2 regions of the Pararoseomonas sp. SCSIO 73927 genome follow, and region 2 is predicted to be linked to the other one. Evidence: predicted binding sites of a transcription regulator. Region 2 holds the regulator's gene; the other holds the start of a gene.
The links. The regulator HrcA, encoded in region 2, represses chaperone genes, less so after heat shock. The targets are predictions, from matches to a motif close to GTTNGCACTCNCNNNNNGNGAGTGCNAAC.
Positions count from the first base shown of each region.

Region 1: the regulator HrcA is predicted to act here: its motif matches at 6,652-6,680, upstream of groES (co-chaperone GroES).

Region 1 is NZ_CP146232.1:535,679-547,623, reverse strand. Features, by position in the region: gene VQH23_RS02630 (DMT family transporter) at 1-821, shown strand, start outside; gene rutA (pyrimidine utilization protein A) at 851-1,936, opposite strand; gene VQH23_RS02620 (TerC family protein) at 2,126-2,950, shown strand; gene VQH23_RS02615 (SDR family NAD(P)-dependent oxidoreductase) at 2,883-3,716, opposite strand; gene VQH23_RS02610 (YicC/YloC family endoribonuclease) at 3,744-4,637, shown strand; gene gmk (guanylate kinase) at 4,634-5,269, shown strand; gene VQH23_RS02600 (AEC family transporter) at 5,269-6,201, shown strand; gene VQH23_RS02595 (Usg-like family protein) at 6,213-6,488, opposite strand; gene groES (co-chaperone GroES) at 6,729-7,028, shown strand; gene groL (chaperonin GroEL) at 7,082-8,728, shown strand; gene VQH23_RS02580 (cold shock domain-containing protein) at 8,850-9,059, shown strand; gene VQH23_RS02575 (hypothetical protein) at 9,099-9,590, opposite strand; gene VQH23_RS02570 (tellurite resistance TerB family protein) at 9,676-10,125, opposite strand; gene VQH23_RS02565 (ATP-dependent DNA helicase) at 10,161-11,945, opposite strand, start outside.
Region 2 is NZ_CP146232.1:805,926-817,870, reverse strand. Features, by position in the region: gene VQH23_RS03890 (hypothetical protein) at 1-820, opposite strand, end outside; gene VQH23_RS03885 (ABC transporter transmembrane domain-containing protein) at 886-2,634, opposite strand; gene VQH23_RS03880 (metallophosphoesterase) at 2,661-3,161, opposite strand; gene hydA (dihydropyrimidinase) at 3,589-4,995, shown strand; gene rdgB (RdgB/HAM1 family non-canonical purine NTP pyrophosphatase) at 5,005-5,616, opposite strand; gene rph (ribonuclease PH) at 5,613-6,392, opposite strand; gene hrcA (heat-inducible transcriptional repressor HrcA) at 6,814-7,920, shown strand; gene VQH23_RS03855 (CYTH domain-containing protein) at 7,964-8,440, opposite strand; gene VQH23_RS03850 (hypothetical protein) at 8,553-8,771, opposite strand; gene VQH23_RS03845 (caspase family protein) at 9,017-11,068, shown strand; gene VQH23_RS03840 (SMP-30/gluconolactonase/LRE family protein) at 11,377-11,945, opposite strand, start outside.

The sequences.
Region 1 (11,945 bases), 270 kb from region 2:
CCACCGCCTTTCCCGTGGTGCGGCTGGCCACGCGCTCCATGCCGCCCTTCGCGCTCTCCTTCGGGCGGGGGGTGGTGGCGGCCGTGGTGATGCTGGGCTTCGTGATGGCGACAGGCGCGCTTCGCGGGGTGCGGCGCGGCATCTGGCGGCACGGGCTGCTGTTGGGCACGACGAATGGCTGGCTGCCGAACTGCCTTCTCGCGGTGGCGCTGGTCTCTCTGGGGGCGGCGACGGTGGCGCTGATTCAGTCCACCACGCCGCTCTTCGTCGCGCTGCTGGCCTTCCCCTTCCTGCCGGCGGAACGGCCGGGGCTGCGGACCCTGGCGGGGATGGCGGCCGGCTTCGCGGGGATCGCGGTGATTCTCGGCTCGCAGGCGCTGCTGGGCGGGGATGGGCTGCTGGCGGGCGGGCTGGTGCTGCTGTCAGCGCTCTCCTACGCCGTGGGCACGGTCTATGTGCGGCTGCGGCAGCCGGGCTCGCCCGTGGCGCTCTCGGTAGGGCAGCAGGCCGCCAGCGCGCTGGGAGCGGGGGCGATGACCCTGCTCTTCGAGCCGGCGGGGGCCTTCGACCAGCCGATCGAGGTCTGGGGGGCCGTGCTCTGGCTGGGGGTGGTGAGCTCCGCCCTTCCGCTGGCCTTCTTCCTCGCCCTGGCGCAGCGGGCGCGGGCGACGGACGCGGCCATGACAGGTTATCTCCAGCCCGGCTTCGCCGCCCTCTTCGCCGCGCCCTTGCTGGGGGAATGGCCCGAGCCGCGGGTCTGGCTGGGCGGGGCGGTGGTGCTGCTCGGGGTCTGGCTGGCAACGGGGCGGCGGGGGCCGTAGCCGCCGCATCCGGCCTTAGCGTTCGGTGGTCAGGACAGGGCGGGCTCGGGCAGGTGGGCGCGGCTTCTCATCAGGGGCTGGATGCGCTGCCCGAAGGCCTCGATGCCCTCGAGGAAGTCGTCGAAGGTGAGGAGGACGCCGGAGAGGCCGGGGACCTCCGCCATCTCGTCCAGCATGCGCGCCACCGAGGCGTAGGAGCCGACGAGGGTGCCCATGTTCAGGTTGATGGCGCCTTCGGGCAACGCGTACTGCTTGGCGTTGGCGTCCGCGCCCGACCGGGTGTCGGCGGCGGCCTGGCCGGCCATCCAGGCGATGGCCTCCCGGTCCGCACCGGCCTGGTAGTGGTTCCACCGGGCCCAGGCGGCCTCCTCCGTCTCGTCCGCGATGAGCATGATGAGAGCGAGGGAGCCGACCTTCCGGCCGGTGACGGCGGCGGCGGCCCCGGTGCGGGCGACCATCGGCGCCAGGGCCTTCGGGGTGTTGATGCCCTGTCCCAGGCAGAAGTTGTAGTCCGCGTACTCTGCCATGAACGCCAGCCCGGCGGCGCTCTGCCCGGCGCAGACGATCGGGATGTCGGCGCTCGGCTTCGGCAGCAGGCGGCAGTCATCCATCTGGAAGAACTGGCCCTTGAAGTCCGACCGGCCGGTGGACCAGAGCTCGCGGATGACGGTGGCGTACTCGGAGAGGTGGTCGTAGCGGGAGGCGAAGTGCTCGTCGCCCGGCCAGAGGCCCATCTGCGAGTATTCCGGGCGCTGCCAGCCGGTGATGAGGTTCACCCCGAAGCGGCCGGGGGCGATGGAATCGATGGTGACGGCCATGCGGGCCATGATGGCCGGGGGCAGCACCAGGGAGGCCGCGGTAGCGAAGAGCCTGATCCGGCTGGTGACGGCGGCGAGGCCGGCCATGAGGGTGAAGGATTCCAGGTTGTAGTCCCAGAACTCCGTTTTTCCGCCGAAGCCGCGCAGCTTGATCATAGAGAGGAGAAAGTCGAGCCCGTAGTGCTCCGCGCGCTGGGAGACCCTCTTGTTCAGCTCGAAACTCGGCTTGTACTGGGGCGCGTTGGCCGAGATGAGCCAGCCGTTGTTGCCGATCGGGATGAAGACGCCGACTTCCATGCCTGAGTGGCCTCCTGCTGAGGAGAGGAGCCGAGCAAATCCCGTTCCACGGGGGCGGCCGGCGCGGAACCCTGGCCTCGGAAACGGGTTGTAACAAAAAGATCGGGCGCAACTTGCGCGCCGAGCCTTTCAGAGTGCCGCCCGCCGCACCATACCAGGGCGCACATTACAGAAAGGACATGCTAGGCCGTGGAAGCCGAGGTTCTGATTGCCCTGTTGGCGTTGATCGGCATGGAGGTGGTCCTTGGGATCGACAACCTCGTCTTCATCGCGATCCTGAGTAACCGCCTGCCGGTGGAGCAGCGCCGCAAGGCCCGGCTGATCGGCCTTGGCCTCGCCGTGGTGATGCGGTTGGGCATGCTGGCCGGCGTGGGCTGGCTGATGTCGCTGACGACGCCGCTGTTCACGATTCTCGGCAACGAGTTCTCGGGCCGCGACATCATCCTGCTGGCGGGCGGCGTTTTCCTGATCGTCAAGGCGGTGATCGAGATCCACCATCGCGTGGACCCGGCTTCCCAGGCCGATGCGAAGGCGGCGAACCAGGTCGTCGCCAGCTTCGGCGCCACCGTGTTCCAGATCATCCTGATCGACATGGTGTTCAGCGTGGACAGCATCCTCGCTGCGATCGGCATGACGAGCGTCATGTGGGTCATCGCGGTGGCGATCCTCGTGTCCGTTACCGTCATGCTGCTGTCGATGGATGCCCTCTCCAATTTCATGGAGAAGAACCCGACGGTGGTGATGCTGGCGCTCGCCTTCCTCGTGATGATCGGCATGGTGCTGATCGGCGAGGGGCTGGGCTTCCACCTGCCCAAGGGCTTCGTCTACGTCGCCATGGCCTTCGCGGCGGCGGTGGAGGGGCTGAACATCTGGGCGCGGCGCTCGGACGGGAAGCGCACCGTTTCCCCGACGAGCACCACCCTCGCCGCGCCAGGGGAGGCCTCGGTCAGCCAGCAGGCGGTGGCGGAGGAGGTTCTGGCGCACCGGAACCCGCCTTCGACGGCAGCCGGCTGAGCCAGGAGACGGGCAGCGCGCCCGCGAGGCGCGCCGCCGCGTAGAGGGGCCAGGGGAAGACAACCCTGGCCCTTCCTTTTTGCACCCCCGCCAGGGTGAGGCGGGCGGCCCTCTCCGGCTCCATCAGGAAGGGCATGGGGAAGGTGTTCGGGGCCGTCATCGGCGTCCGGATGAAGCCCGGGCAGACCGCGTGGAGGCGGATGCCGTTTCTCCGGGCCGTGGCGTCCGTGGCCTCGGTCCAGCGCTGGAGCGCCGTCTTGGAGGCGCAGTAGGCGGGGGCGCCGGGCGATGCGGTGAAGGCCGCGATGGAGGCGATGGCGGCCACCCGGCCGCGGATGCCGTCCGGGCCCGGCGGCTGGGCGCCCATGAGGTCCAGCGCGGGCATGATCGTGTTCAGGGCGCCCGTCAGGTTCACCGCGAAGATGCGGGCGACCGCCTCCGGTGCCTCCCGCGTGCCGCCGGTGCCGGCGGAGGTGCCGGCATTGGCGACGAGGAGGTCGAGGCCGCCCGTGCTGCCAACCATGCCGCGGATCCAGGCGGCGGCCGCTTCCGCGTCCCGCACGTCGAAGGCGGTCTCGGCCACCGTGGCGCCCGCGGCGCGGCAGGCGGCGGCGGTGGCGGCGAGGCGGGCGGGGTCGCGGCCCGAGAGGTGCAGGGTGCGGCCGGGGGCGGCGAGTTCCAGGGCCAGGGCGGCGCCGAGGCCGGAGGAGGCGCCGGTGATCGCGGCGCGGGGCCATGGCCAGGTGGCCTTGCTGCCTTGCATCATGCCCTCTCCCGCCGCAGAAGGCCGAACATGGCCATCCGATCCATGACCGGCTTCGCGCGCGCCACCGGGACGCTTCCCGATGGCACCCCCTTCACCTGGGAACTCCGCAGCGTCAACGGGCGGGGGCTGGACGTGCGGCTGCGCCTGCCGGGCGGGCTGGACGTGCTGGAGGCGCCGCTGCGGGAGGCGGCGGCGGCGCGCTTCGCGCGGGGCAACGTCTCCGCCACCCTGACGGTGAAGCGGGAGGACCGGGCGCCGCGGCTGGTGCTGGACCCCGCGGCGCTGGAGCGGGCGCTGGCGCTGGTCTCGGACCTCGCGGCGCGGATGCCGGGGGCGGCGGCACCCCGGCCGGAAGCGGTGCTGGCCCTGCCGGGCGTGCTGCGGACGGAGGTGGAGGTGCCGGACGAGGCGGCGGAGGGCGCGCGGCGCGCCGCCGTCTCCGAGGGGTTCGGGGAGGCGCTGGCCGAGCTCTTCGCGGCTCGGGCGGCGGAAGGGGCGCGGCTGCACGGCATCCTCTCCACCCTGCTGGACGAGATCGAGGCGCTGCGGGCTCAGGCGGCGGCGGAGGCGGCGCGGCAGCCGGCGGCGCACCGGGCGCGGCTGGAGGCGGTGCTGCGGGAGCTGCTGGAGGGCGAGCGGCGCGTGCCGGAGGAGCGGCTGGCCGGGGAGGTAGCGCTGCTGGCCGCGCGCTCCGACGTGCGGGAGGAGCTGGACCGGCTGGGCGCCCATGTCGAGGCCGCGCGGGCGCTGCTGGCCGAGGGGGCGCCGGTGGGGCGCAAGCTGGAGTTCCTGACCCAGGAGTTCGGGCGGGAGTCGAACACGCTGGGGGCCAAGGCGGGCAGCCTGGCGCTCACGCGGCTCTCCCTGGAGTTGAAGGCGGCGGTGGAGCGGCTGCGCGAGCAGGCGGCGAACGTGGAATGACCCCCGTGGATCCGAAGATGCGGCGAAGGGGGCTCTGCCTCGTGCTGGTGGCGCCTTCCGGCGCGGGGAAGACGAGCGTCTCGCGGGCGCTGCTGTCGCGGGAGGAGGAGCTGTCCCTCTCCATCTCCGCCACCACGCGGGCGGCGCGCCCGGGGGAGGTGCACGGGGTGCACTACTTCTTCCATGGGCCGGACGAGTTCGAGGCGATGGAGGCGGCGGGGCACTTCCTGGAGAGCGCCCATGTCTACGGCCGCCGCTACGGCACGCCGCGCGCCCCGGTGGAGGAGGCGCTGGCCTCCGGGCGAGACGTGCTGTTCGACGTGGACTGGCAGGGGCACCTGCTGCTGCAGCGCGCGATGCCCGGCGACGTGGTGGGGGTGTTCCTGATGCCGCCCTCCATCCCCGAGCTGGAGCGGCGGCTGCGGGCGCGGGGGACAGACAGCGAGGAGGAGATTCTCCGCCGCATGGGCAAGGCGCGCGACGATGCCTCCCACTGGCGGGAGTTCGACCACGTGCTGGTCAACACCGACTTCGCGGAGACGGTGGACACGGTGCAGGCCATCCTGCGGGCGGCGCGCACGGCGCGGGCGCGGAACCTGTGGCTGGGCGATTTCGTGGCGGGGATGGGGTAGTGCTCCAGGTCCTCGGCCTCGTCGCGCCGGTCTTCCTGCTGATCGCCCTCGGCTACGTGTCGGGCGTGCGGCGGATGCTCTCGGACGAGGCGATGCGGGGGATCAACGACTTCGCCTTCTGGCTCTGCGCGCCGGCCCTGCTGTTTGTCTCCGCGGCCTCGGGCGGGGGGCTGGCGGCGCATGGGGGGCGGCTGGAGGTCGCCTTCTTCTCCTGCGTGCTGCTTGTCTACGCCGCGTGCCTCGTGCTGTGCCGGGGGGTGGCGCGGCGGGGGCTGGCGGAATCGGGGCTCTTCGCCCTGAACTGCGCCTTCGGGAACACGCTGATGATGGGGCTGCCGGTGGTGCTGGCGAGCTTCGGGCCGGCGGGGGTGGCGCCGGCGACGGCGGTGATCGGGCTCTACTCCCTCATCATGCTGCCGCTGACCACGATCGTCGCGGAGGCCGGGCTGAGCGCGAGGGCGCGGCCGTTGCAGGTGCTGCGCGCCACCGCGCGGTCCGTGATCCGGAACCCCGTGGTGATGGCGGTGCTGCTGGGGCATCTCTGGGCCCTGTTCCTTCCGCCGCCGCCCGCCCCGATGCAGCGCTTCCTGCACCTGCTGGGCGGGGGCATGAGCCCCATGCTGCTCTTCTGCCTCGGCGCCTCGCTGCGCGATTTCGAGATCCGGCGGGACTGGGCGGACGCGGTGGCGATCAGCGCCGTGAAACTGGTGGTGCTGCCCGCCGTGGTCTTCGGCGCGGGGCGCTGGGCGGGGCTGGGGGCGCTGGAGCTCTCCGTGGTGGTGGTGATGGCCGCCATGCCGACGGGGGCGAACGCCTTCCTGCTCTCCCGCCGCTACGCGGTGGGGACGGAGCGGGCCGGGGCGGCGGTGCTGCTGAGCACGGTCGCCTCCGTGGTGACGCTGACGGCGGTGCTGGGGATTCTCGGCCGCTAGCGGCCGGAGGCCTAATGCAGGCGCAACTCGCCATCCGCGTAGGTGAATTCGGCGGGCTTCCAGAGGGCGGCGGAGGCGACGCGGACGGAGTGGAGCGCGCCCTCGATGTCCTTTCGCCAGAAATCGAGGAAGCCGTGCAACTCCGGGAAGGTCGGGGCGCGATCGACCTTCTGCCAGATGAAGGACTGCAGGACGGCCGGGTGGTCGGGCAGGCGGTAGAGGATCTCGGCCGTGGTCAGGTGCCATTCGGGGATGCGGACGACGTGCTCGATGCCCCGCAGGTGCATGTCCTTTCTCCTCAAGCCGGGCGGCAGGGAGGCCGCCAGGGGCGAATGGTGCCATGCAGGAGCAATGTCTGGGCGCAAAAAATGTTTCATATCAATGCAATGGCACTCTCACACCGAGAGTGCTGCTGGGCGCTTGACGGCGTGGGGGGTGATCTCCTAGATCGCTGGCACTCGCCGGGGGTGAGTGCCAACAATCCCCCGGCCGGGCTCAACCACGATCAAGGCTCAGGAGAGGATCGCATGGCGAACTTCCGTCCCCTGCATGACCGCGTTCTCGTCCGTCGCGTGACGGCCGAAGAGAAGAGCGCTGGCGGCATCATCATCCCCGACACCGCCAAGGAGAAGCCCCAGGAGGGCGAGGTCGTGTCCGTGGGTTCGGGCGCGCGCAACGAGGCCGGCCAGATCGTGGCGCTGGACGTGAAGGCCGGCGACCGCATCCTGTTCGGCAAGTGGTCCGGCACCGAGGTGAAGCTGAATGGTGAGGAGCTCCTGATCATGAAGGAGTCCGACATCATGGGCATCGTGGAGAAGGCCGCCTGATCGTTCCGTGAGGAACTGATCGGCGCTTTCCCAACACAAGAAAGGACATTCAGATGGCTGCGAAGGACGTCAAGTTCGGCGCCAATGCCCGTGAGCGCATGCTGCGCGGCGTGGACATCCTGGCCGACGCCGTGAAGGTGACGCTGGGCCCGAAGGGCCGCAACGTCGTGCTCGACAAGAGCTTCGGCGCGCCGCGGATCACCAAGGACGGCGTGACCGTCGCCAAGGAGATCGAGCTGGCCGACAAGTTCGAGAACATGGGCGCGCAGATGGTGCGCGAAGTGGCCTCGAAGCAGAACGACCTGGCCGGTGACGGCACGACCACCGCGACGGTGCTGGCCCAGGCCATCATCCGCGAGGGCGCCAAGGCCGTGGCCGCCGGCCTGAACCCGATGGACCTGAAGCGCGGCGTTGACAAGGCCGTGACGGTGATCGTGGCCGATCTGCAGGCGAAGACCCGCAAGATCACCACCTCCGCCGAGGTCGCCCAGGTCGGCTCGCTCTCCGCCAACGGCGAGACCGAGATCGGCGAAATGATCGCGCAGGCGATGGAGAAGGTCGGCAACGAGGGTGTCATCACCGTCGAGGAGGCCAAGTCCATCCAGACCGAGCTCGACGTCGTCGAGGGCATGCAGTTCGACCGCGGCTACGTCTCCCCGTACTTCATCACGAATGCGGAGAAGATGATCGCCGAGCTCGAGAACCCGTACATCCTGATCCACGAGAAGAAGCTCTCCCAGCTGCAGCCGATGCTGCCGCTGCTCGAGGCGGTGGTTCAGTCCGGGCGCCCGCTGGTGATCGTGGCCGAGGACATCGAGGGCGAGGCCCTGGCCACGCTCGTGGTGAACAAGCTGCGCGGCGGCCTGAAGATCGCGGCCGTGAAGGCCCCGGGCTTCGGCGATCGCCGCAAGGCGATGCTCGAGGACATCGCCATCCTGACGGGCGGTGAGGTGATCTCCGAGGATCTCGGCATCAAGCTCGAGAGCGTGACGCTGAACCAGCTCGGCCGTGCGAAGAACATTCGCATCGAGAAGGAGAATACCACGATCATCGACGGCGCCGGCGAGAAGGAGGCCATCGAGGGTCGCGTGGAGCAGATCAAGGCGCAGATCGAGGAGACCACCTCGGACTACGACCGTGAGAAGCTGCAGGAGCGTCTCGCCAAGCTGGCCGGCGGCGTCGCCGTGATCCGCGTTGGCGGTTCCTCCGAGGTCGAGGTGAAGGAGCGCAAGGACCGCGTCGACGACGCGCTGCACGCGACCCGCGCCGCGGTCGAGGAAGGCATCGTCCCCGGTGGTGGCGTGGCCCTGCTGCGCGCCAGCCTGAAGCTGGCCGACCTCAAGGGCCTGAACAACGACGAGCAGGTCGGGATCGAGATCGTTCGGCGCGCCATCGCGGTGCCGCTGAAGCAGATCGCCGAGAACGCCGGCAAGGACGGCGCGGTCATCGCCGGCGAGGTCCTCCGCAAGGACGACTACGAGTACGGCTACGACGCGCAGGCCGACGAGTACAAGGACCTGGTGGCGGCCGGCATCATCGACCCGACCAAGGTCGTTCGCACCGCCCTGCAGGACGCCGCTTCCGTGGCCTCCCTGCTGATCACCACCGAGGCGATGGTGGCCGAGCGCCCGGCGAAGGCCGCGGCCCCGGCCGGTGGCCCGGGCGGCGGCATGGGCGGCATGGGCGACATGGACTTCTGATCTGATGGGGATCGGCTTCGATCCCCACAGTCAGGCGTCAGCCATGACGAAGAGGGGCGGTCCGGCAACGGGCCGCCCTTCCTCGTTGTAGGGTGGGTCTTTCAGCGCGGAGGTTGGCGCGATGCCGATGGGGACGGTGGTCTGGTACCAGCCGCACAAGGGCTACGGCTTCATCCGGCCCGATGATGGCGGGCCGGACGTGATGGTGCACGAATCGGTGGTGGAGGCCGCCGGGCGGCGAGACCTGAAAAAGGGAGAGGAGATCGAGTACGAGGCGGCGCAGCTTCCGAAGAAGCCGGCGCCGATCGTGATGCGCATCCTCTCCCGCTAGGCGGGCCGGGGGGGCGGTGTGCCCTCCGGCGATCCGCCCCTACTCCTCCCAGACCTTGATGGCGGAGATCTTGCGGAGGACGCCCTTCGCGCGCTCCGCCTGGTCGGCGTTGGCGACGTTCACGGTGAGGACAGCGACGGCCTTCTCGGAGTCCGGGACGACCTCCGGGGTGGCGGCGTTGGTCACGCCCTGGGTGACGGCACCGGCGCCCAGGCCGGCGGCGGCGGCGGCGGCCACGGCCGGCAGGGCGGCACCGCCCGTGGCCACCACCACGCCCGCGGCGGCCATGGCGGCGCCGGCGGAGGCGATGCTGGTGCCCATGGTGCGAAGGTTGCGCTGCTCGTCCTCCTGCACCACCCCGTTCGTCTCGCCGGGGGCCTGGACGGGCTGGAGGCCGGTATCGGAGGTGCGGATGGAGATCTGGTCGCGGGGGATCGCCTCTGCGGTCAGGTACTGGATGGCCTGCTCGGCGCCTTCGTGGGTGCCGAAGCTCGCCATGACCTGGCGCTGGGCGTGCGGCATATCCGACATGGTGCGTTCCTCTGGGTTCGTCATGCCAGGGAACGCCGCTTGCGCCGGGTTGTTGCCGCCGGAACGGTCCCGGCGGCGGGACGGCTCAGATGACCTGGAAGCGGGCCTTGGCGGCGCGCTCGATCGCGCCGGCCACCAGGCGGTCGATGTCGAGGGCGATGCGGAAGTCCTGCAGGAAGCGAAGCTCCTCCTGGGAGGCGTCGCCATCGGCGGCGGCGATCTCGCATGCCAGGAGGTAGGCGGTCTCGCGGAGGCGCGGGGGCAGGGCGTCGCGGATCATCTCGCTGGCGCGGTCCAGCCCGTCCGCCTGGTCCAGCAGGCCGAGGACGACCTCGGTGACGGTGTCGATCTCGCTGGGGTGGAAGTCGCCGAAGGCCGGGAGTTCCCGGACGAGGCGGGACATGGCGGCGAGCTCCGCGTCCGTCATGCCGCGGTCGCTGACGCCCATCAGCACCATGGCGCAGACCAGGGCCTCCTGCGCGGTGAAGCGCGTGGGCAGGGGGGTGGGGGCGGTGTCCATGACGTTCGTGTCCATCGTGGGGGAAGGGTTCTTCCGCCGCGGCCCCTGCGTCAATCGGCGGGACGATCACCATTTAGGAAGCGCCGGGTTTCCCGCACCGCCTCGGCCAGTCCCATGCGGTGCACGGCCACGCCCTCCGGCAGGCCGGCAAGGAGGCGGGTGGGGGCGCGGGAATCCAGCAGGACGAAGACGCCGCGGTCATCGGCGCGGCGGATCAGGCGGCCGAAAGCCTGGCGCAGGCGGTGGCGGGCGATGGCGTCGTCATAGGCCTTGGGCCGGGCGCCGGAGAGGTGGGTGCGGCGCTCCCGGTGGAGGATGGTGGGGCGGGGCCAGGGAATGCGGTCGAAGACCAGCAGGCGGAGGGAGCGGCCGGGCACGTCCACGCCGTCCCGCAGGGCGTCCGTGCCGAGAAGGCAGGAATCCTCCTCCGCCCGGAAGACGTCCACGAGGGTGGCGTTGTCCATGGCGTCCACGTGCTGGGCGTAGAGGGGGAGGCCGGCGGCCTCCAGGCCCGGGGCCATGCGGCGATGGGCGTCGCGCAGGCGGCGGATGGCGGTGAAGAGGCCGAGGGCGCCGCCGCCGGAGGCGCGGAATAGCTGCTCCATCGCCATCGCGGCCTGGGGGCCATCCCGCGCAACGTCGGTGACGACGACCGCGAGGGTCTGGGCGGGGTAGTCGAAGGGGGAGGGGACGGCGGCGCGGATGGCGGGGCTGGCGATGTGGTTCGCGCCGGTGCGGGCCTCGGCCTCCTCCCAGGCGGCCTCGGCGTCACCCTCGCCGCTGTCCCGGAGCGTGGCGGAGGTGATGAGGAGGCCGTGGGCGGGGGCGGCGACCACGGTGGCGAAAGGCTGGGTGGGGTCGAGGAAGTGGCGGTGCAGGGCGGCGTCGATCACGCGGCCTTCCCGGCGGGTGATGGCGAGCCAGTCCACGTGGAGGGGACGGGTGCCGGGCTCGGGCGGGCGGTCCGACAGGGCCTTCAGCATGCCGCGCCAGGCGCCGAGGGGGCGCAGGCCGCGGCGCTCCACGGTGCGGCGGGCCGTGTCCAGGCGGATGCGGTCGCCGGTCTCCAACTCGGCGTCCGGGTCTTCCAGCAGGCCGGTGAGGCGGGCGTGGAGGGCCTGGAGGGGGGTCTCGACGAGGCGGAGGGCGTCCTCCAGCGCCGCCCCGGCCTCGGCGACGCCGGGGTTGAGGGGGTGGAGGTCGCACTCGGCGTCATAGCCGACATCGGCCTCCGGGCTGCGGGCGAAGACCTGGAGGATGATCGTGCGGAGGAAGGTCTCGCCGGGGTTGGTGCGGGCGGGATGGCCGGGGAGGTCCTCCTCGTCGAGGTCATGCTCCTCCGGCTCGCCGAGGCGGGAGGACCAGCCTGGGCCGGGGAGGCTGCCGGCGTGGCGCAGGGCTTCCTCCACCAGGGGGAGGAGGGCGGGGTGGTCGGTGGTGACCTCCTCCAGGCGGCGGCGCAGGCCGCGGGCGCGGCCGCGGCCGCCCTCCGCACCGAGGAGCCAGCGGCGCAGTTCGGCCATCTCGCCGCCGCTGATTTCCGCGGAGAAGGCGGCGTCGGCGGCGTCGAAGAGGTGGTGGCCCTCGTCGAAGACGTAGCGCAGGGCGGGCTTATCGTCGCCGCCGCCAAGCGCCGCCTGGACCATGACGAGGGCGTGGTTGGCGATGACGAGGCGCGCGGTGCGGGCGCGGCGGATGGAGTGCTCCACGAAGCAGCGGCGCCAGTGCGGGCAGGCGGAGTGGATGCACTCGCCGCGGCGGTCCGTGAGGCCGGCGACGTGGCCCCAGGGGAAGAGCTCGGCGATCCAGCCCGGGAAGTCGCCGCCCTGCATATC
Region 2 (11,945 bases):
CGAAGCCGGGGTTGCCGAAGCGGCAGGTGAACTCCAGCGGCCAGACGCCGCGCTCGTTCACGATGAGGTTGAGGTTCACGTAGCCGACATGGCCGGCCTCCGCGAAGCGGGGGGCCATCCGGTCCAGCGTGGCGGCGAAGAGTTTTTCCGAGCCGTCATAGGCGGCCAGCGTCCCCATCTCGCCGGTCATCTCGCCCATCTCGCCGGTGAAGAAGCGCTTGTGCTCGAAGTCGATGCAGGCGGGGCGGAGGAAGCGGGTGCCGTCGAAATAGGCGCCGACGCCGACCTCCACGCCGTCCAGCCGCTCCATCAGCAGCACGCGGCCGTCGCCGGCGCGGCGGAGCATGAAGGCGAGGTCCGCGCCTTCCGGGTGGTCGCCGACGAAGGTGGTGCGGGCGGTGTCGTCGTGCTTCAGCACGTAGCGGCCGGGGTGGCGGGCCAGCCATTCCAGCGCGAGGGAGGGGTGGGCGAAGGAGTGGCTCTCGGCAATGGCGAGCCCGGCCTCCTGCAGCACGGCCTGGCCGAACTCGCGCTCCGCCTCCAGCCGGTCGCCGAAGGTGCTGCCGCCGACGACGCGGTAGCCCTGTGCGCGCAACTCCTCCTGCACGGCGCCGCGGCCGATGCGCTCGAAGAGGATGATGCCGTCGCGGCCGACCCAGTCCAGCTCCGCGCGCCAGTCCGGCACGGTCTCGATAATTCCGCCGAAGGCGCGGCGCTCCGGCGGGTCCTCCGCGTGGACGCGGACCTCGTGGCCTTCCCGGCGGAGGGCGAGATAGATGTCGCCGAGATAGGCGCGCGGGCCGATGGCGAGGATCCGCATGCTCACTCCGTCTCCGCGATGGACCCTGAAGATGTGGGTGGCGCGGTTCCACTCAACCCCGCTTGCTACATTCCCGCGAACTGCAGCCGCGCCAGCCGCGCGTAGAGCCCACCCTCCTGCACCAGCGCGTCGTGCGTGCCCTCCGCCACGAAGCGCCCGTTCTCCATCACCAGGATGCGGTCCGCGCGGCGCACGGTGGCCAGGCGGTGGGCGATGACGAGCACGGCGCGGCCGCGGGAGAGGCGGGCGAGCGCGGCCTGCACCGCGGCCTCGCTCTCCGCGTCCAGCGCGCTCGTCGCCTCGTCCAGCAGCAGCAGGGGCGGGTCGCGCAGCACGGCGCGGGCGATGGCGATGCGCTGCCGCTGCCCGCCGGAGAGGCGCACGCCCTTCTCGCCGAGGAAGGTGGCGTAGCCCTGGGGCAGGGCGTCCACGAAGCCTTCCGCGTCGGCGGCGCGGGCAGCGGCGCGGATCTCGGCCTCCGTGGCGTCGGGGCGGCCGTAGCGGATGTTCTCCGTCACGTCCGTGCCGAAGATCACGGGGTCCTGGGGGACGAGGGCGATGCGGGCGCGGATGGCGGCGGGGTCGGCCGCGCGCAGGTCCACGCCGTCCAGCGTCACCCGGCCGGCATCGGGGTCGCGGAAGCGCAGCGCGAGCTGGAAGAGGGTGGATTTCCCCGCGCCGGAGGGGCCGACCACCGCCACCGTCTCGCCGGGTTCCACAAGGAGGGAGGCGCCGTCCAGCGCCGCGCGGTCCGGGCGGCTGGGATAGAGAAGGCGGACCTTCTCGAAAGCGAGGCGGCCGACGGGGCGGCCTTGCGCGGGGGCGGGGAGGAGCGCGGGGCGTGCGGGCGGGGCGATTTCCGGCAGGACGCCGAGGAACTCGCCCAGCCGTTCCGCGGCGCCCGCCGCGCGCTGCACCTCGTTCCACAGCTCCGAGAGGGAGGTGGCGGAGCTGGCGAGGAGCACGGCGTAAAAGACGAAGGCCGAGAGCTCCCCGCCCGTCAGCCGGCCGGAGAGGACGGAGTGGCCGCCGACCCACAGCGCGAGGGTGATGGCGCCGAAGCCCAGCAGGATGAGGCAGAGCATGAAGCCCGCGCGCACGCGGATGCGGGCGAGGGAGGCGCCGACGCTCTCCTCCGCCAGATGCGTGAAGCGGGCGCGGTCCGCGGCCTCGTGGTTGTGGGCCTGGACGGTGGCCATCGCGTTCAGCGTCTCCTCCGCCTGGGCGCCGAGGTCGGCCACGCGCTCCTGCGCGATGCGGCTGAGGCGTCTCTCCCGCCGCCCGAAGAGGACGAGGGGCATGACGATGAGGGGGGTGACGGCGACGACGATAAGGGTGAGGCGCGGGCTGGTGACGAACAGCATGGCCAGCGCGCCGAGGGCGGTGACGAGCGCGCGCAGCCACTGCGACACGGCGGCGCCGACGAGCCCGCGCAGGATCTCCGTGTCCGTGGTGAGGAGGGTGAGCACGTCGCCCGTGCGCTGCCTCTCGTAGAAGCTCGGCGGCAGGTCCAGCGCGTGGGAGTAGACGCGGCGCCGGAGCGAAGCCCCCACCCGCTCCCCGAGCCAGGAGACGAGGTAGAAGCGCGTGGCGGTGCTGACCGCGAGCAGCACGACGAGGCCGAAGAGGAGCAGCGCCTGGCGGTTCAGGGATTCCTCGGTCTGGAAGCCCTCGTCCACCATGTGGCGCAGCCCCTGGCCGAGCAGCAGCAGCAGCCCCGCGGCGACCGCCATGGCGAGGATGGCGCCCGCCACGCGGCCGGGATGGGCGCGCAGCAGGGGCAGCACGATCCGGAGCGCGGGGAGGCGGCTCATGGACGCGGTGCCCGCGGCCGGCGGGCTCAAGGTGCTACCGCGCGGCGCGGCCGCAACTCGTCCAGCCGCACGGGGCGGTAGCCGCGCGGGTCCACCCCCACGTCGAACTGCCGGGGCAGGGGCTTGAGGGTGCCGTGGGAATGGCCGTGCAGGTTCCAGGCCCCCTTCCGCTGTCCGTTCCAGTGCCGCAGTGCGTAGTGGCAGAGCACGAGCGCCCGCCCCTCCCGCTCGATCTCCGCCATGGCGCCCGCGCTGGCCCAGCCGGGCAGGGCGCGGACGGCCGGCGGGTCGTTGTTGCCCCAGACCAGGTGCTTCGTGCCGTGAAGCGAGGCGAGCAACCCGGCCGGGTCCCGGTGCCCCACCGCGAAGTCCCCGAGATGCCACACCTCGTCCTCCGGCGCCACGGCAGCGTTCCAGGCAGCGGCCAGGGCGGCGTCCATCGCGGCGGTGCTCTCGAAAGGGCGGCGCATCAGGGCCCGCAGGGAACCGTGGCCGAAATGGGTGTCGGCCGTGAACCAGCTTCGCATGCGCGGGAGGTGGGGCGGTGCGCGCTGGGCGTCAGCCTTTGTAACCGTCTTGTCAGGGCGGTGATCCCGCGAGTCCGTCCTGACAGGTCCGGAGCCAGGGGGCGCCGCCCCCTGGAACCCCCGCCAAGGGCCTGAGGCCCTTGGATCCCCTTCTGGCTGCCGCCGTGCCGTCCTGAGACGGTGTTTCGGGGTGACTGGCCCCTTCCTGCCCTGGCAGTCGCCTCGGGTCATCGACCCGAGGCGCACCGTCAGCCGAAAGAGATGAAAGTCTAGAAGAAGATGATGGAGAGGGGTCCGGGGAGAGGAAGAATTCCTTCTTCCTCTCCCTGGCCACGGACCGGACGCGAAGACCCGGACCAGGACGGTGTCCGGGCTGACCTTTCCCGCGCGCCCGCCTAACCTCCCCCGGACGACGAGGGAATCTGGCATGTACGATCTGGCGATTCGCGGCGGCACGGCCGTGCTGGGCGATGCGGTGGTTCGCTGCGACATCGGCGTTTCCGGCGGCCGCATCGCCGCCATCGCGGAGCGGATCGACGAGGCGCGGCAGGTGATCCGGGCGGAGGGGCTGCTGGTGATGCCCGGTGGCGTGGATACGCACTGCCACATCGAGGAACCGCTGCCGGAGGGCGGGTTCCAGGAGGAGAGCTGGGAGAGCGCGTCCCGCTCCGCCTTCGCGGGCGGCACCACCAGCGTGGTGTGCCACACCACGCAGGAGAAGGGCGGGACGCTGCTGGAGCGGCACCGGTCCAACCGGGAGCGCGCGGCGGCGGGGGCGATGGTGGATTACGGCTTCCACCAGATCGTGGCGGATCCTTCGGAGGCGGCGCTGGCGGAGATCCCGGCGCTGGCGGCCGACGGGATCGGGAGCTTGAAGGCCTTCCTAACCTACGACAACGTGCACCTGGACGACGCGGCCTTCCTGCGGGTGCTGCAGGCGGCGAAGCGCAACGGGCTGATGGTGCACGTCCACTGCGAGAACTACGACGCCATCAACCTTGCCGTCTCCACGCTGCTGGCGAATGGGTGCACGGCGCCGAAGTTCCACGCGCTCTCCCGCCCGCCGGTGGTGGAGCGGGAGGCGACGGCGCGCGCGATCGCGCTGGCGGAGCTGGTGGGGCAGCCGATCCACGTCTTCCACGTCTCCTGCGCGGAGGTGGCGGAGGAGATCGCGCGCGCCCAGGCGCGCGGCGTGGCGGTGAAGGGTGAAACCTGCCCGCAATACGTGGTGCTGACGGCGGACGACATGGACCGGCCCGGTTCTGATGGATCGGGCTTCGAGGGCGCGAAGTTCATGTGCAGCCCGCCGCCGCGCACGGTGGCCGACCATGCGGGCGTGTGGGCGATGATCCGGCGCGGGGTGCTGGACATGATCACCTCGGACCACTGCGCCTTCTCCTTCGAGGGAGTGCGGGGGAAGGCGAAGCACGGGCGCGATGCCGCCTTCGACGTGATCCCGAACGGCGTGCCCGGGCTGGCGGCGCGGCTGCCTCTCGTGTTCTCCGAGGGGGTGTCGAAGGGGCGCATCGACCTGCCGACCTTCGTGAAGCTGGTGGCGGAGAACCCGGCGCGCATCGCGGGGCTGTACCCCCGGAAGGGCGTGATCGCGGTGGGCAGCGACGCGGACCTGGTGCTGTGGGACGCGGAGCGGCCGGTGACGATCACCAACGCGCTGATGCAGCACGCGGTGGACTACACGCCCTATGAGGGGATGGAGGTGGTGGGATGGCCCGCCGCCACCATCCGGCGCGGCGAGGTGGTGATGCAGGACGACGCGGTGATCGCGCGCCCCGGCACTGGGCAGTGGCTGCCGCGGGGGCCGGGGGTGCGGTAGCAGCGGCGCTCAGCGCGGCGGCAGGAGGGCTTCCGAGAGGAGGCGGAAGGCGGCGGCGCGGTGGCTGATGGCGTGCTTAAGGGCCGGGTCCATCTCCGCGAAGGTTTGCGTGTCGCCGTCCGGGACGAACATGGGGTCGTAGCCGAAGCCCTTCTCCCCGCGCGGGGGCCAGACCCATTCGCCATGGGCCTCGCCGAGGAAGGATTCCACGTGGCCGTCCGGCCAGGCGAGGACGAGGGCGCAGGAGAACCAGGCCTTGCGGTCCGGGGAGTGGCGGGCGAGGCGCTCCACCTTCGCCATGGCCGCCGCGTAGTCGCGCGTGCCGTCCGGCTGCTCCGCCCAGTCCGCCGTGTAGACGCCGGGTGCGCCGTCCAGGGCGGCGACGGAGAAGCCGGAATCGTCGGCGAGGGCGACAATCCCGCTGGCGCGGGCGGCGGCCATGGCCTTGATCGTGGCGTTGCCGATGAAGGTGTTCTCCGTCTCCTCCGGCACGGGCAGGCCGAGGCTGCCGGCGGTGACCACCTCGATCGCGTGGTCGGCCAGCAGTGCGGCCACCTCCCGCGCCTTGCCGGCGTTGTGGGTGGCGAGGACGAGGCGCTTCTCCGTCAGCGGGCGGGTCATGCGCCGACGGCCTCGCGCTGGGCGGCGAAGAGGGTGTCCGTGCCCTGGCGGGCGAGGGCGATGAGGGAGGTCAGCTCCGTGTCGGTGAAGGGCGCGCCCTCCGCCGTGGCCTGCACCTCCACGATGCCGCCGCGGCCGGTGAGGACGAAGTTGCCGTCCGTGTGGGCGGCGCTGTCCTCGGCGTAGTCCAGGTCCAGCACGGGGACGCCGCCGTGGATGCCGCATGAGACGGCGGCCACCTGGTCCACCAGCGGGTTGCGGGCGATGATGTTGTTCCGCATCAGGTGCTGGAAGGCGAGGTGCAGGGCCACCCAGGCGCCGGTGATGGCGGCGCAGCGGGTGCCGCCATCGGCGGTCAGCACGTCGCAGTCCAGGGTGATCGTCATCTCGCCCATGGCCGCGCGGTCCGTCACAGCGCGGAGGGAACGGCCGATCAGGCGCTGGATCTCCTGCGTGCGGCCGGACTGCTTGCCGCGCGCCGCCTCGCGGTCGCCGCGCTTGTGGGTGGCGCGGGGGAGCATGCCGTACTCGGCCGTGACCCAGCCCTCGCCCTTGCCGCGCATGAAGGGGGGGACGCGCCCCTCCACGCTGGCTGTGCAGAGGACTTCGGTGACGCCCATGCGGATGAGGCAGGAGCCCTCCGCGTGGCGGGCGAAGCCGGGCTCGAGCTTCAGGTCCCGCAGCTGGTCGGGGGTGCGGCCGGAGGGGCGGAGTCCGCGGGGAGCGCCGAGGGGGGAAGCGCCGAGGGGGGACGCGCCGAGAGGGTCGGTGGGCATGGGCGGGCACTCTCCTGCGGGGGAGGCGGGAGGAACACGCCCGGCCCCTCGGCTGTCAACGTCCCCGCTGCCAACGTCTCGGCCGGAGTCTCCAGCTGGGAGCTCTCGCGCGCCACCTCGGCCGCGGCAAGTTCGCCGGGGGGCAGCCAGAGGGTCAGCATGGTGGCCCAGGCCCCCACGGAAGGAAGGCCGCGTCGGGATGCCGGTCCCCTTCGTGTCTCGCCCATCATGGCCTCCTCATCCCCTCATGGCATTGGGGCAGGGGGTTGAGACCGGAGGATGTCCGGCTCGTGACCGATTGTGGCGGGGGCGCCTTACGATTGGCTGACCGCGGGGGCGTGATGAGGGGCGGCCTTCGTTGACGCAACGGGGCCCGCTGCCTAGCTTTTCTGGTCCATTCCCAGCGGAGACGAAACCCCGAATGGGCGCCCAGCCCAACAGCCGCCCCGGGCCCGGACCGATCCGGGCCAGCGCCGCCCTGCCGGGCGCCGGTCCCCTGCTGCCGGGGCTGGACAACCGCAGCGCCTCCATCCTGCGCCAGGTGGTGGAGCTCTACGTCGAGACGGGGGAGCCGGTGGGCAGCCGCACCCTGTCGCGCCGGCTTCCCACTGCGCTTTCCCCGGCCACCATCCGCAACGCCATGGCGGACCTGGAGGAGGCGGGGCTGCTCTACGCGCCGCACACCTCCGCCGGGCGGCTGCCGACGGAGCGCGGGCTGCGGCTGTTCGTGGACGGGCTGCTGGAGTTCGGTGACCTGACCGAGGAGGAGCGGGAGGCGATCGCGGCGCGCTGCGCCGCCTCCGGCCGGTCCATGCAGGACACGCTGGCGGAGGCGGGGCAGATGCTGTCCGGCCTCGCCGGCGCGGCGGGGCTGGTGGTAGCGCCGAACGCGGAATCGGGCCTGCGCCACATCGAGTTCGTGGCCCTCGGCCCCGGCCGCGCCCTGGTGGTGCTGGTGGGCGAGCGCGGGCAGGTGGAGAACCGCATCATCGAGGTGCCCGCGGGCCTGCCGGCCGGCGCGCTGGCGCAGGCCGGGAACTACCTTAACACCCGGCTGAACGGGCGCACGCTGGAGGACACGCGGGCGGTGGTGGAGGCCGAGATCACGGCCAACCGCACGGCGCTGGACGCGCTGACGAACCAGGTGGTGCAGTCCGGCCTTGCCACCTGGGCGGGGGGTGGTGGCGGATCGCTGATCCTGCGCGGCCAGTCCCGCCTGCTGCAGAACCTGGACCAAGCGGCGCGGGTGGCGGAGATCCAGTCCCTGTTCGACCGGCTGGAGGCGCAGGAGACGATGCTGCGCCTGCTGGAGCTGGCCCAGCGCGGCCAGGGCGTGCAGATCTTCATCGGCGCCGAGAGCGGGGTCTTCGACACCGCCGGGCTCTCCATGGTGGTGGCGCCCTTCCGCAACGGGCAGGAGCGGATCGTGGGCGCGATCGGGGTGATCGGGCCGACGCGGATCAACTACGGGCGGGTGATCCCGGTGGTGGACTACACCGCCCAGGTGATCGGGCGGATGCTGGGGTAGGGCGGGACGGCCGGGAAGTCGAAGCCCCCCGGCCTCCCGCGCATCAGGACCGGCCGCGCAGCAGCTCGGCGTTGCGGTTGAGCAGGGTGGCCTTGCGGTACTGGGGGTCGTGCGTGATCTCCTCCCCCGCCCAGGGCGGCATGGGGATGGGCTGCTCGGGGTAGTCCAGCTCCACCTCCGCGAACTCGATGCCGGAGAGGGCGCCCTGGTGGACGTCGATCGCCCAGGTCAGGCCCTCATAGGGGACGATGTGGCGGACCTTCTCCACGTGCGGCATGCCGCAGAGGAGGAAGATCTCCTCCGCCTCGGCCAGCGGGATCTCGTACTCGAACTCGGCCCGGCTGATGCCCTCCCGCGGGCCCTTCACGGTGATCCAGGCGCGGTCCCCGCCGTGGCGGACGCGGACCTTGCCCTCACCGAACCGGGCCAGCAGGCCGTCCTTCAGGACGAGCGTCTCCACGACGCCGGCCTTCCAGCCGTCGCCCGCGAGGAGGAACTTCCGCTCGATTTCGGTAGCCATAACAAGGGGCCCTGTTCTCGAAGGCCCGCCATGTAGCGCAGCGGGCGGGCGATGGAACCCCCGAATCCCGAAATTGGGACCGGCCCGGCCGGGGCCGGGAGCCGGCAGGGCCTCAGCGGGTGCGGACCCAGCCCGCCTCCGCGAGGTCGGCCGGGCAGGCGCGGGCGGAGCCGTTGCGCAGCAGGGCCGGCGAGAGGGAGGCGTCCTCCGACGGCACCTCGCAGCGCGCGAACTGGCCGGTGGCGGTGTTGTGCACGTCGATCATCTGCACCCCGCCGCAGCCGGCGGCGGTGAGGGTGAGGAGGGCGAGGAGAACGCTTCTGGAAGCCATGGCCGGGTCTGTCCTTCGCTGTGCCTGTCGGCGGCGGCGCACCGGGCCTGGCCTGGGCGGCAGGCCCGCGCCGTCCTGCGGGGCATCCTATCCGGGTTCTCGGGGCCTGCCTTCCCCCTCCCGCCGGCCGGACCTGGGGTGCGGAGGAGCGGCGTTGACAGCGGGAAGGCCGGCATGATCCCGTTTCGACCCCGGCTCGGTAGTGCGGCCGGATGCCCGGAGGGGCGCCGGAGATTTCCGTGATCATGGCCATGCCCGCCGCGATGACCCGCCCTTCCGTCCGGCGCCGCCTCGCGGGGGCGCTGGCGCGCCGGCTCCGCGGCGCGCTGCTCCTCCTGCTGCTGCTGCCCGGCGCGGCGCTGGCGGCGGACCCGCCCGGGCCCGCCCAGCCGCGGCGGGTGGCGCTGGTGGTCGGGAACAGTGCCTACCGGAGCCTGGGGGCGCTGGCGAACCCGGCCAACGACGCGACGCTGATCGCCGGCACGCTCAGGGGGCTCGGCTTCTCTCTCGTCGGGGGCGGGCCGCAGCTGAACCTGGACAAGGCCGGGTTCGACCGGGCGGTGCAGGCGTTCGGCGCGGCGCTGCAGGAGGCCGATGTCGGCCTGTTCTACTACGCGGGACACGGGCTGCAGGTCGGCGGCACGAACTGGCTGGTGCCGGTGGGCGCCAACCCCACCGGTCCGCGGGACATCGACTTCCAGATGGTCGATGCCGAGCTGGTGCTGAAGCAGATGCAGTTCGCCCGGACGAAGCTGAACATCCTCATCCTCGATGCCTGCCGCAACAACCCGTTCGGCGGGCGCGGCCTGCGCTCCTCCGGCGGCGGGCTGGCCGAGATGCGGGCGCCGCAGGGCACGCTGATCGCCTACGCCACGCAGCCCGGCAACGTCGCGCAGGACGGGGCGGGGGCCAACAGCCCCTTCTCCTCGGCGCTGGCGACGACCCTGGTGCAGCCCGGGCTGGACGTGTTCCGCCTGTTCAACCAGGTCGGGCTGGCCGTGAAGCGGGAAACGGCGGGGGAGCAGCAGCCCTGGGTCTCCAGCTCCCCGATCGAGGGGGAGTTCTACTTCGCGGCCGCCCCCGGCGCGGCCGCGCCGCGGCCGGCCGCCGACCCGGACCAGCTGTTCTGGCAGTCCGTGGCGGAGAGCAACCGGCCCGCGGAGTACCGCGCCTACCTCTCGCAGTTCCCCCAGGGGCGCTACGCCGAGCTTGCCCGCGCGCGGCTGGCGCCGCCGGAGATGCCGCAGATGCCGGGCAAGCCGGAGGCGCTGGCGGCGCTGCCCTCCTTCCGGCCGGGGCGGCCGGCCCCACCCTCCCGGCCGCCCGCGGAGGCCGCGCCGAGCCTGTTCATGGCGGGGGTGGAGGCGCTGAACAGGGCCGGGCGCGCGGGCGAGCACGGCTACCTCTCCTACGCGCGGGAGTTCAGCCCGGAGCGCGGCCCGACCGGCCGGGAAACCTCGGTGAGCTTCCGCAACGTCTTCGGCCCGACCGAGCGGGAGGCGCTGCGCCAGCTCTCCCGCGCGCTGGCGGAGGGAGGGGGTGGCGCCGGATCCGCCGCCTTCGCCGACATCACCGAGCCCCTGGCGCTTCCCCGCGCGCCGCAAGGTGGCCGGCCCCCGGCCGCGCCCGCCGAGCCCCTGCCCGCCGCCGCCGAGCGCTTCGTGGCAGCCGCGAACGCGCTGATGGCGGTGCTGGACCAGGCGCGCCCCTATTACGAGAACAGCAACTTCCTGGACGACCGCTTCGCGCGCGGCCGCGCCATGCACCCCGGCATCATCACCGCCTACCGGGACTTCCTGGCCGCGCGCCTCGGGCTGACGGAGGCCCTGCGCGCCCTGGTGCCGGCGGAGCGCGAGACCTTCCTGAACGGGGCGCGGCCGGAGATGCGGCCCGTGCAGGCGCTGGTCCAGCGCAACCTGACCCAGGGCCGGCAGCTGCTGGGCTTCATCGTGGCCGGGCTGGACGGGGGCAGGGACCCACGCGGCCTCGACGCGGGCCGGCTGCAGGCGGAGATCGACCTCTTCGAGCGCGGCCTGAACGAGCTGCAGGCCCGCGTGCGCGACGGCGACGGCGGCGTCAGCGAGGCGGCGTTCGGCACGGGCGGCGCGATCCGCATCAAGGGCTACCTGGAGAATGCCGGGGGGTTCCTGACCGTGTCGCGCTACCTGCTCCGGCAGGTCCGCGCCCGGCAGGCGCCCGACTCCCTCTATTTCAGCTTCCGGACGGGGTACGAGAACGACGTCGTGTCCCGCTTCAACAACCTCGTCGGGTCGGCGAACCTTCTCAGCGGGGCTTGACCTCTGCGGGGCTTCGGGCCTTGCGGTGGCGGTCCGTGGCCAGGGAGAGGAAGAAGGAATTCTTCCTCTCCCCGGACTCCTCACCATCATCTTCTTCTAGGCTTTGGCCTTTGCCCGGCTGACGGTGCGCCTCGGCTCGTGGAGCCGAGGCGACTGCGGGGGCAGGTCCCGGCGCCGATCGTAGAGGGTTGACGGGGCAGGTCAGTTCGGCGGCAGCCCGATGCAGGTCCAGGAGGCTCAGCCTCCTGGTGGGGGTTCCAGGGGGCAAGGCCCCCTGGCTCCGGACCTGTCAGGACGAGGAGGGGCGGTCAGAGCCCGCGCGTGTTCACCGTGACGGCGTAGAGGGAGCGGGAGGCGGTGATGAAGAGGCGGTTGCGGAGCCGGCCGCCGAAGCAGAGGTTGGCGGCGCGCTCGGGCAGCTCGATATGGCCGATAGGCGCGCCGGCGGCGTTGAAGATCCGCACCCCGTCCTGCTCCGGCGTGCCCATGCCCCAGCCGCACCAGAGGTTGCCGTCCTCGTCCACGCGGAAGCCGTCCGGGGTGCCGCCGGGCTCGGCGGTGATGAAGTCGCGGCGGTTGGAGAGGCGGTTGTTCGCGCCGACGTCGAAGGCGAGGATCTTGCGGGGGTTGGTCCGGCTCTCCACCACGTAGAGGATGGACTCGCCGGGGGAGAAGGCGAGGCCGTTCGGGCCCTCGATGCCTTCCGCCGCCACCTCCAGCGTGCCGCGGGCGGGGTCGGCGCAGTAGAGGTTCTGGGGGAGTTCCTGCTCCGCCCGCTCCCCCTCGTTGTCGGAGAGGATGCCGAAGGGCGGGTCGGAGAACCAGATCGTGCCGTCGGACTTCACCACCACGTCGTTGGGGGAGTTCAGGCGCTTGC